Rhodopseudomonas palustris: one gene and its partner. The protein of the gene in region 1 interacts with the protein of each later gene in a pairwise test. Links are inferred from orthologs where the notes say so. Each region holds a gene or a part of one and is shown on either strand. Other genes may lie near its edges.

The links. The genes of interacting proteins can lie anywhere in the genome.
Region 2: the proteins of grxD (region 1) and FLL57_RS20105 interact in binary tests that used the Escherichia coli proteins (3 or more experiments, as listed by UniProt). The link is inferred for Rhodopseudomonas palustris from one-to-one orthologs.

What each region holds. Positions count from the first base shown.
Region 1 is NZ_CP041387.1:853,107-860,568, reverse strand. Bases 2,582-5,479 are described here. They hold grxD (Grx4 family monothiol glutaredoxin), read right to left. Parts: upstream 4,245-5,479; coding sequence 3,918-4,244; downstream 2,582-3,917. Other genes in these bases: egtB (ergothioneine biosynthesis protein EgtB), read left to right, coding at 4,527-5,479; FLL57_RS03935 (O-acetyl-ADP-ribose deacetylase), read right to left, coding at 3,379-3,921; FLL57_RS03940 (serine hydrolase domain-containing protein), read right to left, coding at 2,582-3,319. Also shown: FLL57_RS03950 (FAS1-like dehydratase domain-containing protein), read left to right, coding at 1-168; mdlC (benzoylformate decarboxylase), read left to right, coding at 409-2,028; more of FLL57_RS03940, read right to left, coding at 2,039-2,581; more of egtB, read left to right, coding at 5,480-5,786; egtD (L-histidine N(alpha)-methyltransferase), read left to right, coding at 5,832-6,800; FLL57_RS03915 (hypothetical protein), read right to left, coding at 6,834-7,462. UniProt on the Escherichia coli protein: Monothiol glutaredoxin involved in the biogenesis of iron-sulfur clusters.
Region 2 is NZ_CP041387.1:4,368,405-4,373,640, forward strand. The notes cover bases 1-2,955. They hold FLL57_RS20105 (BolA family protein), read right to left. Parts: upstream 1,636-2,955; coding sequence 1,366-1,635; downstream 1-1,365. Other genes in these bases: FLL57_RS20100 (HlyC/CorC family transporter), read left to right, coding at 1-1,271; FLL57_RS20110 (J domain-containing protein), read left to right, coding at 1,753-2,397; FLL57_RS20115 (DedA family protein), read right to left, coding at 2,516-2,955. Outside these bases: more of FLL57_RS20115, read right to left, coding at 2,956-3,139; cobaltochelatase subunit CobS, read left to right, coding at 3,416-4,411; FLL57_RS20125 (DUF29 domain-containing protein), read left to right, coding at 4,458-4,970; cobaltochelatase subunit CobT, read left to right, coding at 4,976-5,236. UniProt on the Escherichia coli protein: Transcriptional regulator that plays an important role in general stress response. Has many effects on cell morphology, cell growth and cell division. Acts by regulating the transcription of many genes, including dacA (PBP-5), dacC (PBP-6), ampC and mreB.

The DNA of each region.
Region 1 (7,462 bases):
GCCAAGCTCAAGGGCAGTGCGCCGAAGACGTTCAGCTATCGCGGCGTCCAGCCGCTGTTCGACGGCGCCGACTTCAGCGTCAACGCCAACGAGACCGCAACCGGCCTCGAGCTGTGGACCGCCAACGCCGACGGCGTGCCGACCATGAAGGCCACGGCGAGCTGGTAGCTCTTGCAACATGCACGTCATTCCGGGGCGCTCACGAAAGTGAGCGAACCCGGAATCTCGAGCTGTTCTGCGACTCCGACGTTTCCCCAATTTCGGGATTCCGGGTTCGCGCGCGAAGGGCGCGCGCCCCGGAATGACCGGCAGACATAAGGACCGCGGGGACATATTGACTCCCCTCCTCTCCTCCTGATTGATCGACGGCAAGCAACAAGCACGGTGCCTTGCGCCGGAGGAACCGCCTTGCCGAAGAAGCCGAAGTCGCACGCGGCGACCACCGTCAAATCCGCCACCCTCGATCTGCTCCGCGCCTTCAGGATCGATCGGGTATTCGGCAATCCCGGCTCGACCGAGCTGCCGTTCCTCAGCGACTGGCCGGACGACATCGACTACGTGCTGGCGCTGCAGGAGGCCTCGGCAGTGGCGATGGCGGACGGCTATGCGCAGGCGACGCGCAACGCCGGCTTCGTCAATCTGCATTCGGCGGCCGGCGTCGGCAACGCGCTTGGCAACATCTACACCGCGTTCAAGAACCAGACGCCGCTGGTGATCACCGCCGGGCAGCAGGCGCGTAGTCTTCTGCCCTTGCAGGCCTTCCTCGGCGCCGAGCGCGCGAGCGAATTTCCGCGGCCTTATGTGAAATACAGCGTCGAGCCGGCGCGCGCCGAAGACGTGCCCACCGCGATCGCCCGGGCCTACTATGTGGCGATGCAGCCGCCATGCGGCCCGACCTTCGTGTCGGTGCCGATCGACGATTGGGCGCGGCCTGCGGCGCCGGTGCCGCCGCGCACGATAACGCGCGAGCTCGGGCCGGATCGTGCGACGATGCAGGTGCTGGCCGATACGCTCGCCGAAGCCAAGAAGCCGGCGCTGGTGGTCGGCCCCGCTGTCGATCGTGCCGCGGCGGTCGGGCTGATGGTGCAACTCGCCGAGCGCGCGCGAGCGCCGGTGTGGGTGTCGCCGTTCTCCGCCCGTTGCAGCTTCCCCGAACGGCATCCGCTGTTCGCCGGATTCCTGCACGCGTCTCCCGGACAACTGTCCGAAGCGCTCGACGCTTACGACGTCGTGGTGGTGATCGGCGCGCCCGTGTTCACCTTCCATGTCGAAGGCCACGCCGCGATCTTCGACGGCGCCTCGAAATTGTTCCAGATCACCGACGATGCCGAAGCCGCATCGGTGACGCCGCTCGGCACCAGCATCATCGCCACGATGACTCCTGCCCTCACGATGCTGCTGGAGCTGCTGCCGGAAGCCAAGCGCGCCGCACCGCCGGCTCGCGCCGTGCCGCCGGCGCCGCAGCCGGCCGAGCCGATGCCGGCGGAGGTTCTGCTGCACACCCTGCGTGCGGCGATGCCGGAGAGCGCCATGCTGGTCGAAGAAGCGCCATCGCATCGACCGGCGATGCAGAAGTACATGCCGATGCCCGGCCAGGACAGTTTCGCCACGATGGCGAGCGGCGGACTCGGCTGGTCGCTGCCGGCCTCGGTCGGCTTCGCGCTGGCGCATCCGACCCGCCGCACCGTCTGCCTGATCGGCGACGGCTCGGCGATGTATTCGATCCAGGCGCTGTGGACGGCGGCGCAGCGCAAGCTGCCGCTGACGGTGGTGGTGCTGAACAACGGCGGCTACGGCGCGATGCGCTCGTTCAGCCAGGTGATGCAGGTGCGAAACGTGCCCGGACTGGAGCTGCCCGGGATCGACTTCACCGCTCTGGCGCAATCGCTCGGCTGCGATGCGGTGCGGGTGACGCGCAGCGCCGAGCTGGCTCCGGCGCTGACGCGCGCCCTTGCATGGGACGGCGTCAGCGTGGTCGAGGCGATGCTCGATAGTTCGGTGCCGATGCTCTACGCGCGCAACGGCTGACGTCGCATCATCAATTATCCAGCGCCTCGTACACCAGCTTCTTCAGCTCGCGCTGGATCGGCTGGCGGTGCGAAGGGGTCTGCTCCATCAGCACGAAGAACATGTCGAGCTTCGGATCGATCACGAAGTAGCAGCCCGACGCGCCGTCCCACTTCAATTCGCCGAGCGAGCCGGGCGGCGGCGGCTTGGCGTGGCCGGCGTCGGTGCGGACGCCGAGGCCGTAACCGTAGCCGAAGCCGTCACCCGGGAAATAGAAGTAGTCGCGCTCGATCCCGGAGTTCGGACCGATCTGATCGGTCGTCATGTCCTTGAACACGGCTTCGCTGAGATAACGCTTGCCGTCGAGTTCGCCCTTGTTGTGCAGCATGCGGACGAAGCGGATCACGTCGGGCGGCGTCGAGGTCAGGCCACCGCCGCCGGATTCCCACTTCTTGACGATGTCCGGCCGGCTCGGCCGCCCGACCCGGAAATCGGCGTCGTTCGGCATCGGCTGCGCCATACGCGCCTTCTGTTCATCGGTCGTCAGATAATAGCGGGTGTCCTTCATCCCGAGCGGATCGAACAGCCGCTCCTTCTGGTATTCGTAGAACGACTTGCCGGAGGCGACTTCGATCACCCGGCCCAGCACCTCGTAGGAATTGCCGTAGTCCCACAGCGTGCCGGGCTGCTCCTGCAGCGGCAGCTTGGCGATCCGCTCGGCGAATTCGGCATTGCTCGGATCGTTATCGTAGATCTTGGCCGCCGCGATGGTCTTGCGCACCAGGCTGTCGCCATAGAAGCCGTAGGTGATGCCGGAGGTGTGCAGCAACAGATCGCTGATCAGGACCGGACGCTTCGGCGCGACGAAATCGAGATACTTCTCGCCGTCCTCGCGCTTCTTCTCGACACCGACCTTGGTGTCGGCGAACGCCGGGATGTATTTCGACACCGGATCGTCGAGCTTGATCTTGCCGTCGTCGACCAGCGTCATCACCGCGAACGCCGTGAACGGCTTGGTCAGCGACGCCAGCCGGAAGATGGTGTCGTCGGTCATCGGCTGCTTGGTGGCGACGTCGCGGACACCGAAGTACTTGTGATAGACCGGCTTGCCGTGGCGCTCGATATACACGATCGCGCCGGGGATCTTGCCCTCGGCGATGATCTTGTTGAAGAACTCGTCGATCCGTTCGAGCTTCTTGTCGGAGAACTGCACGCTCGGCGGCAGGTCGAAGGTGGTCTCGGCGATCGCCGGGCTCGCGGCCGTTACGGCCAGCGCTCCTGCCATCAACCATCGCGCAGCGCGACGCAGCATTCTCGTATCCTCCTGAGTTCTTCTTCGTGGATGTGATGGTAGCGGCGCGTGGAGCGGTTTCAAGGGGCCGCATCCGTAAGCGCCGCGCGATGCAACTCGGCACTCGCCGGCGAGAAGCAACAGAACACCGCTCGCGTGACCGAAGTGGTGGCGCGCAGCGCATCGAGGGTGATCCGGACAGCGATCGGCGCCGCGCGCTCGGGCGGGAAACCGTAAACGCCGGTGGAAATCGCCGAGAACGCGATCGAGCTCAGCGCATGATCGTTCGCGAGCTGCAGGGCGCGGGCGTAGCAGGAGGCAAGCGCGGCGTCCTCGCCATGGCGGCCGCCGTGCCAGATCGGGCCGACGACGTGGATCACATGGCGCGCCGGCAACCGGTAACCGCGGGTGATCCTGGCATCGCCGGTGTCGCAGCCGCCGAGCGTTTCACATTCGGCGAGCAGTTCGGGACCGGCCGCGCGATGGATCGCACCGTCGACACCGCCGCCGCCGAGCAGGGAGGCGTTGGCGGCGTTGACGATCGCGTCGACGGCGAGCGTGGTGATGTCGGCGACGACGACCTCACAGGTCGCCGTGCCGATCTGGCGGACGAAGGGGCTCAGGCGGCGGCCTTGATGCCCTTGTCGGTGAACAGCTTCTGCAGTTCGCCGGCCTGGAACATCTCGCGCACGATGTCGCAGCCGCCGACGAACTCGCCCTTCACGTAAAGCTGCGGAATGGTCGGCCAGTTCGAGTACTGCTTGATGCCGTCGCGCAGCTCGGCGTTTTCGAGCACGTTGTGGCCCTTGTACGGAATGCCGATGTGATCGAGGATCTGCACCACCTGACCCGAGAAGCCACACTGCGGAAACTGCGGCGTGCCCTTCATGAACAGGACGACGTCGTTGGCCTTCACTTCGTTGTCGATGAATTGCTCGATGCTCATGGCGAATCCTTTTGCGGCGCGGCCGGCTGACCACCAGCGGCCGGGTCGAACGGTCATATATGTATCCTGAAACCGGCGAATAGCCCAAGTCAAAACCGATTGAGCCCGGCTGTCGCCTTGACTTCGCTACCGTTTTTCAAGCGGTCGATGCCCGGCGAAGACCGCCTGTCCCACGCCGGCTATTTCCTCGCCGGTACGCCGCCGACCTTACATCCGGCCTGCCAGAGCCTATGTGTCGTCTGGAACTCATTCCCAACAGCAGCGTTTTCCACCAAACCGGAGATGCTCGTGACGATTTCATCCTCCGCTGCAAGCTCGGCAGCCGATTCTTCCCCATCGTCCGTCTCCGCCCGTGATCTGGCCGACCGGCTATCCACCGCCTATCGCACCGTGCGCGACGAGACCGAGCGGCGCGCGGCGCCGCTGTCGCCGGAAGATCAGGTGGTGCAGTCGATGCCGGACGCCAGCCCGGCAAAATGGCACCGCGCCCATACCACTTGGTTCTTCGAGCAGTTCCTGCTCGGCCCGCATTGTCCGGGCTATCAGGTGTTCCACCCCGACTACGCCTTCCTGTTCAACTCCTATTACGTCTCGGCCGGGCCCCGGCATACCCGCGCGGCGCGCGGCCTCCTCACCCGCCCCGGCGTCGCCGAGGTCGCGGCCTATCGCCGCCACGTCGATGAGGCGATGCTGAACTGGTTCGCGACCGCCGACGCTGCGAAACTCGAACAGATCGCGCCGCTGATCGAGGTCGGGCTCAATCACGAGCAGCAGCATCAGGAATTGCTGCTGACCGACATCCTCCATGCCTTTGCGCAGAACCCGATCCCGCCGGCTTACGATCCGGCCTGGCGACTGCCGGCGACCGCGCGCGACGGTGACGATTGGGTCGCGTTGCCGGAGGGTATCCACCCGATCGGCCATGCCGGCGACAGCTTCCATTTCGACAACGAAAAGCCGGTGCACCGCGCGCTGGTCGGGCCGGTCAAACTGGCGCGGCACCTCGTCACCAATGCCGAGTGGCTGGCGTTCATGGCCGACGGTGGCTATCGCACCGCCACGCTGTGGCTGATGGACGGTTTTGCCTGCGCCGAGCGCGAGGGCTGGGAAGCACCCGGCCACTGGCGGCAGGTCGACGGCGAATGGAAGATCATGACGCTCGGCGGCCTGCAGGCCATCGATCCCGACGCCCCGGTCTGCCACATCAGCTACTACGAGGCCGACGCCTTCGCGCGCTGGGCCGGCAAGCATCTGCCGACAGAGATGGAGTGGGAAGTCGCGGCGCGCGCCGGGCATCTTCCGGATGCGTTCGGCACCGTCTGGCAATGGACTCGCAGCGCCTATGCACCCTACCCGGGCTACAAGGCGATCGAAGGCGCGCTCGGCGAATACAACGGCAAGTTCATGGTCAATCAGCTCGTGCTGCGCGGCTCGTCCTGCGCGACGCCCGAAGGCCACAGCCGCGTCAGTTATCGCAATTTCTTCTATCCGCATCACCGCTGGCAGTTCACCGGCCTGCGGCTCGCCGACTATGGCGCCTGATTTGAAGATCTCAATGCGCCACGCGCGCAGCCTGGAGGATCGCCCATGAACGTGCACGTCGCCGTGCAGACGCAAGCGCATCGGCTCGATTCCAACACGGCTGCGTTTGCGCGCGATGTACTGGATGGGCTGACGCGGCCGCAGAAGGAATTGTCGCCGAAGTACTTCTACGACGACACGGGCTCCGAACTGTTCGTCGAGATCACCCGCCTGCCGGAATACTATCCGACCCGTACCGAGCTCGGCATTCTGCAGGGCCGCGCGGGCGAGATCGCGTCCCTGATTCCGCCGGACGCGGCGATCGTCGAGTTCGGCGCCGGCGCCACCACCAAGATCCGCCTGCTCCTCGCCGCGCATCAGGTCGCGGCCTATGTGCCGGTCGATATCTCGGGCGACTTCATCATCACCCAGGCCGAAGCGCTGCAGCGCGATTTCCCGCAGCTCGCGGTGCATCCGCTCGCCGCCGATTTCACCAAGCCGTTCGCGCTGCCGCCCGCGGTCCGCGACCTGCCGAAGGTCGGGTTCTTTCCCGGCTCGACGATCGGCAACTTTGAGCCGCAAGAGGCGCGGCGCTTCCTGGAGAGCGCCCGCGACATTCTCGGCCGCGGCGCCCGGATGATCATCGGCGTCGATCTGGAAAAGGACGAACGCGTCCTGGTGCCGGCCTATGACGATGCCGCCGGCGTGACCGCCAAATTCAACCTCAACCTGCTGATCCGCATCAACCGCGAACTCGGCGCGAATTTCGATCTGTCCGCGTTCGCGCATCGGGCGATCTACAATCGCGATCAGCACCGCATCGAGATGCATCTGGTCAGCCTGCGCGACCAGACCGTGAATCTGTTCGGCGAGCGAATCGGCTTCCGCGCCGGCGAGACCATCCACACCGAGAACAGCTACAAATACAGCCTGGAGCGGTTTGGCGCGCTGGCGCAGCAGGCCGGCTGGACTCCGGCGCAGTGCTGGACCGATGCGGACGCGATGTTCTCGGTGCACGCGCTCGAAGCGAACTGAGACAGCCGCCGCGTCCCGCCTGTCATCGCCGAACTAAGCCGCTGCTTCCTCTGCGGCGGCGACCCGCGCCGCGCGCCGGCCGCGCGCTTCGGCGGCGCATTTGGCGACGTGGACTTCGCGATTGATCACCTGCAGGTTCGGCAGCCCCCAATAGCCCAGCAGCTCCGGCCATGCGCGGTCGCGGTGCCGTTGCCAGACCTGAAACAGCGGCACGAGGTGATCGACTTCAGAACTCCGCAGCAGCCTTCGGTTGGTCTCGCGGCAGCGGCGGCCCTGCAGGCGCCGCAGCAGCTTGGTCTGGCCGCTCGGGGCATTCCAGAACTGCCAGGCGGTGACGCAGGCGCTGTGCCAGGTGGCGTTGGTGTTGATGCCGGCGTCCCATAGATCGGCGTGCCAGCCGAGCCGATAAACCGGCTGGCCGCAGACGCAGCAGAAGCCGGGGCCGCGCTGGTACGCTGTCTCCCGATACGGCGCAGGCGGAATTCGAAACGTCACCGGCAGGCCGGCTTCGGCGTCGTCGCCGATCTGCCATCGCCAGCCCTCGGGAGCACCGCTGCGGGCAGCCAGCACACGCGCCAGCCGCTCGGCGCGCAGCGGATGGGCGCGCCAGTACGAATCGACCGCGACCCGCAGGGTCGAAGGCACATAGGCGCGGGCTTTGG
Region 2 (5,236 bases), 3.5 Mb from region 1 along the record:
CGGCGTTCTTCTCGGCCAGCGAGACCGCACTGACGGCAGCCTCGCGCGCCAACATGATGCGGCTGGCCAAGCAGGGTAGCAGCAACGCCGGCATCGTCGGCCGGCTCCTGGGGATGCGCGAGCGGATGATCGGCGCGCTGCTGCTCGGCAACAACGTCTTCAATATCGGCGCGTCCGCGCTGGCGACCGGCCTGTTCACCGCATGGTTCGGCGAGCTGGGCGTGCTCTACGCCACCGCGGTGATGACCGCGCTGGTGGTGATCTTCGCCGAGGTGATGCCGAAGACCATCGCGATCTCGGCACCGGATCGCTTCGCACTGTTGGTCGCCAAGCCGATGCGGCTGATGGTGCTGGTGCTCGGTCCCGTGCTCGTGGTGATCGAGGCCCTGGTGCGTGTGCTGATGCGGCTGCTCGGCATCAAGCTCGGCGCCAACCAGTCGCTGCTGTCGGCAACCGAACGGCTGCGCGGCGCGGTCGAGCTGATTCACCACGAGGGCGGCGTCGCCAAGCACGATCGCGACATGTTCGGCGGCTTGCTCGACCTCAATGAGTTGCAGGTCTCCGACGTGATGGTTCACCGCACCGAGATGGTGATGGTCAACGCAGACCTGCCGCCCGACGAATTGGTCCGCGAGGTTCTGGCCACCGAATACACCCGGATTCCGCTTTGGCGCGACAAGCCGGAGAACATCATGGGCGTGCTGCACGCCAAGGATCTGCTGCGTGCTTTGCGCGCCGCCGACGGCGACGCATCCAAGATCGAGGTCGGCAAGATCGCGCTTCCGCCGTGGTTCGTACCGGAAATGCGCCCGGTCTCGGAACAGCTCAAGGCGTTCCGCACCCGCAAGACTCACTTCGCGCTGGTGGTCGACGAATACGGCGAAGTCGAAGGCATGGTGACACTCGAGGACATCCTCGAGGAAATCGTCGGTGATATTTCCGACGAACACGACGTCGTGGTCGCAGGCGTCCGTACCCAGCCGGACGGCTCGGTCGTGGTCGACGGCTCGGTGCCGATCCGCGACCTCAACCGCGCGATGGACTGGAACCTGCCGGACGAGGAAGCCACCACCGTCGCCGGCCTTGTGATCCACGAGGCACGGTCGATTCCGGAGCGCGGCCAGAATTTCACCTTCCACGGATTCCGGTTTCGCGTGCTGCGCCGCGAGCGCAACCGCATCACCGCACTACGCATCTCCCCGGTGCCGCGCGAGGGCGAGGCCGAACTGATCGAAACGAGCAACCGGAAGACACGGGCCGGATCGGCGTAGGCCGGCGCTGCGCTCGGAGCATTTTCGAGCGACGAGGAGGCCGGTGCGCGTGAAGAAGACGCGTCGACGGAGACAGCTCGACCGGGTGTGAGCTTCAGGCTTCGCCGGGTGCCTTGGCCTTGATCGCCAGCGCGTGGACGCCGCCCGTCAGTTCCGCGGCGAGGAGTTCGTTGATCATGCGATGGCGATCGAGCCGGCTCTTGCCGGCGAACGCGGCGGACACGATATTGACCCGGAAATGAGTCTCGCTGCGGCCGGCGTGCCCCGCGTGCCCTTCGTGCAGATTGGATTCGTCGACGACGTCGAGGCTTTCCGGCGTGAAAGCTTCGCGCAACTTCTGCGTGATAGTGTCCTGAGTGCCCATGCCCGATGCCCACCGTCGGCCGTTATTTCGTCAAACACGTCTGCGACGCATCAACCCGGGGGTCGCTCGGAATGTCAAGACTTGAAGCCCGAAGCGTTGCGTAGTCAAAGTCCGCCCATGCCAATCGACTCGTCCAAATTCTTCGACAAGATCCGCGTCAAGCCGCGGGCCGCGGAAGTGGCGCGCGAAGCCGCGCGCGAACAGGTGCGGATGTGCGATGCGCCGGGCTGCACCAGCCGCGCCGCGCACCGCGCGCCGAAGGGGCGCGGCCACGAAAAGGACTATTGGCATTTCTGTCTCAATCATGTCCGGGAATTCAACCAGGGCTATAATTTCTTCCAAGGGATGAATCCTGATGACGTCGCCCGCTACCAGAAGGACGCGCTGACCGGCCATCGCCCGACCTGGAAGATGGGGCAGAACGGTGCCCGCAGCCGCGCGCGCAGCCCCGAGGATCTCGAAGGCGCCGCCGATCCGTTCAACGTGTTCAACGAATTCACCGGCAGCCGCCGCCGGCGCCGCGGACCTGATCCCGCCGAGGAGGTGCGCGCCGAGCCGCGCAAGGTGTTCAACGCCGAACGCAAGGCGCTGCAGGTGATGGGCCTGGACAGCGACGCTACGCTCGAAGTGGTCAAGGCCAAGTACAAGGCGCTGGTCAAACAGCATCACCCCGACGCCAATGGTGGCGACCGCTCGACCGAAGACCGCCTGATCGAAATCATCAAGGCCTACAACTATCTGAAGACGGTGGTCCGGAGCTGATGCGGCGCTACGGCCGTTTGTTTTTGACGGGATCAGGATCACACCCGATCCTCAGGATCCGGGCTGCGGGCTCCCGAACGGTCAGGTCCGCTTCAACCAATCGATGAAGCTCTCTACTCTAACGGGCTTGTGTGCCGGAGCGCCGGCGCCGATACGCCCAAACGCCCAGCACCGCCATTCCGGCGACACCGGCCACCACCGGCAGCCAGTGATGCAGCGTCGCATGGTCGCGCTCGAGCACGGTGGCCGCCAGCACGCCCGGCAGCACGTGAGCCGGCGCCCAGATCAGGATCGCCGGCACGTCGACCGCGAAGAAGCGCTGCGGCGTCATCTGCAGCGCACCCGCGGTGACCGGCACGAACGCCCGGATCGGCGGAACAAAGCGGCCGAACAGTACCGCCCAGACTCCCCAGCGTCGGAAGAAGCTCTCGGCCCGCGCCACCAGATCTGGATAGGTCGACAGCGGCCAGGCACTGAGAATCCGGCGCTGCGCCCGGTGGCCGGTCCAGTATGCGGCGCCGTCGCCGATCAGCGCGCCGGCGATCGCCGAGGCAAGAACGCCGACCGGATTCAGCTCGCCACCGGGAATCAGCGCGCTCAGCGCCAGAATCACCGTGGAGCCCGGCACCAGCGAGCCAAGCACCGGTACCGCTTCCAGCAGCGCAGCCAGGAACAACACCAGATAGGCCCAGCCGGCATGGGCCGCAGCGAATGCGACCAGCGAATCGAGGAATGAACTCAAGGCGCGTCTTGCTCCGGCTGATCGGTCGACGATGGCGGCAAGCTTACGGCGCCTGTACCTGCTGAAAAGTTGCGCGGCTTGCCGGTTCGCCCGCCGGATTCGCAACGCTGCCTTCCCAAAACCGCGCCGCGCTCTTATCTCAATGAAACATCGACGGAACTTTGATCGCGCGGCGGGCTTCTGCGGATCGCGGCTGTCTGCTAGGTTCAATTCCGCACTCAACCGCATCCACCACGAAGATCGGGTTTCGGGCGCGTCCGGGACCACGGAGGATTGATGACCGCCGCTACGACCACTGCTCCGGAGATCGCCGGCCTTCCCGACATGAACGTGTCGGTCCGGCAGGTCTTCGGCATCGACAGCGATCTTGAAGTTCCGGCCTATTCCGAGGTCGACCCCCACGTACCGGACGTCGATCCGGATTACCGCTTCGATCGCGCCACCACCCTCGCCATTCTGGCCGGTTTCGCCAAGAACCGCCGCGTCATGGTCACCGGCTTCCACGGCACCGGTAAATCCACCCATATCGAGCAGGTCGCGGCGCGGCTGAACTGGCCGTGCGTCCGCGTCAACCTCGATAGCCACATCAGCCGAATCGACCTGGTCGGCAAGGACGCGATCGTGGTCCGCGACGGCAAGCAGGTCACCGAATTCCGCGACGGCATCCTGCCCTGGGCGCTGCAGCACAATGTCGCGCTGGTGTTCGACGAATACGACGCCGGCCGTCCCGACGTTATGTTCGTGATCCAGCGCGTGCTGGAAATCTCCGGACGACTGACGCTGCTCGACCAGAACAAGGTCATCAAGCCGCATCCGGCGTTCCGACTGTTCGCCACCGCCAATACCATCGGCCTCGGCGACACCTCCGGCCTGTATCACGGCACGCAGCAGATCAATCAGGGCCAGATGGACCGCTGGTCGATCGTCACCACGCTGAACTATCTGCCGCACGACGAGGAAGTCGAGATCGTGCTCGCCAAGGCGAAGCACTATCGGAACGCCGAAGGCCGCGACACCGTCAACAAGATGGTGCGGCTCGCCGATCTGACCCGCAACGCCTTCGCTAACGGCGATCTGTCGACGGTGATGAGCCCGCGCACGGTGATCACCTGGTCGGAGAACGCCGAGATCTTCGGCGACATCGGTTTCGCGTTCCGCGTCACCTTTCTCAACAAATGCGACGAGCTGGAGCGCCCGCTGGTGGCGGAATTCTATCAGCGCTGCTTCAACGCCGAGCTGCCGGAGAGTTCGGTCAACATCGCGATGAGCTGACCCCAACAGCCTCTCCTTGCGCGCGAGGAGAGGCGGAAGGCAGGCGATGACAACGACCAAGTCGAAGCTGCGCAGTGATCCGATCGAGCCGGCGACGCCAAAGCCGTCGCGGCGGCACCGGGAAGATCTGTACGGCTGGGTCCAGGATCAAGTCGCTCTCCTCAAAGCGGGGCGGCTGTCGGAAATCGACGCAGTCAACATCGCGGACGAGTTGGGCGACGTGGGCAGGACAGAGTACGACAAGCTGCAAAGCGCCATCCGAGTCGTCCTGTTGCATCTGCTGAAGTGGGACCATCAACCGGAACGGCGATCCCGGAGCTGGGTGCTGTCCGTCCGGGAGCATCGCAGGCGGATTGGGCGTCTCTTGCGGGACAACCCAAGCCTGCAGCCGCGCATATCCGACGGGATCGCCGAGGCCTATGAGGACGCTATGGACGATGCCGTGAAGGAAACAGGACTGACCGAAACGGCTTTTCCCGCGACTTGTCCCTACGATTGGCGCGCCATCGTAGAACGCGTGATCGAGCACGACGAACTGCAATCACCACGCCGGCATTGATCAGCATGACCACCCAGAACACCAAAATCCGCACCGGATCGAAGGAAGCACCGACCGAGCCGTTCAAGCGCGCGGTGACCTCGTGCTTGCGCGCGATCGCCAAGGCGCCGGACCTGGAAGTCAGCTTCGCGGCCGAGCGCCCAGGCCTTGCACCGGGCAAGGCGCGGCTCCCCGAACCGGCCCGGAAGATGAGCAAGCGCGACGCTGCGATCGTGCGCGGCCACGCCGATTCGATCGCGCTGAAGCTCGCCTGTCACGATCCGAAA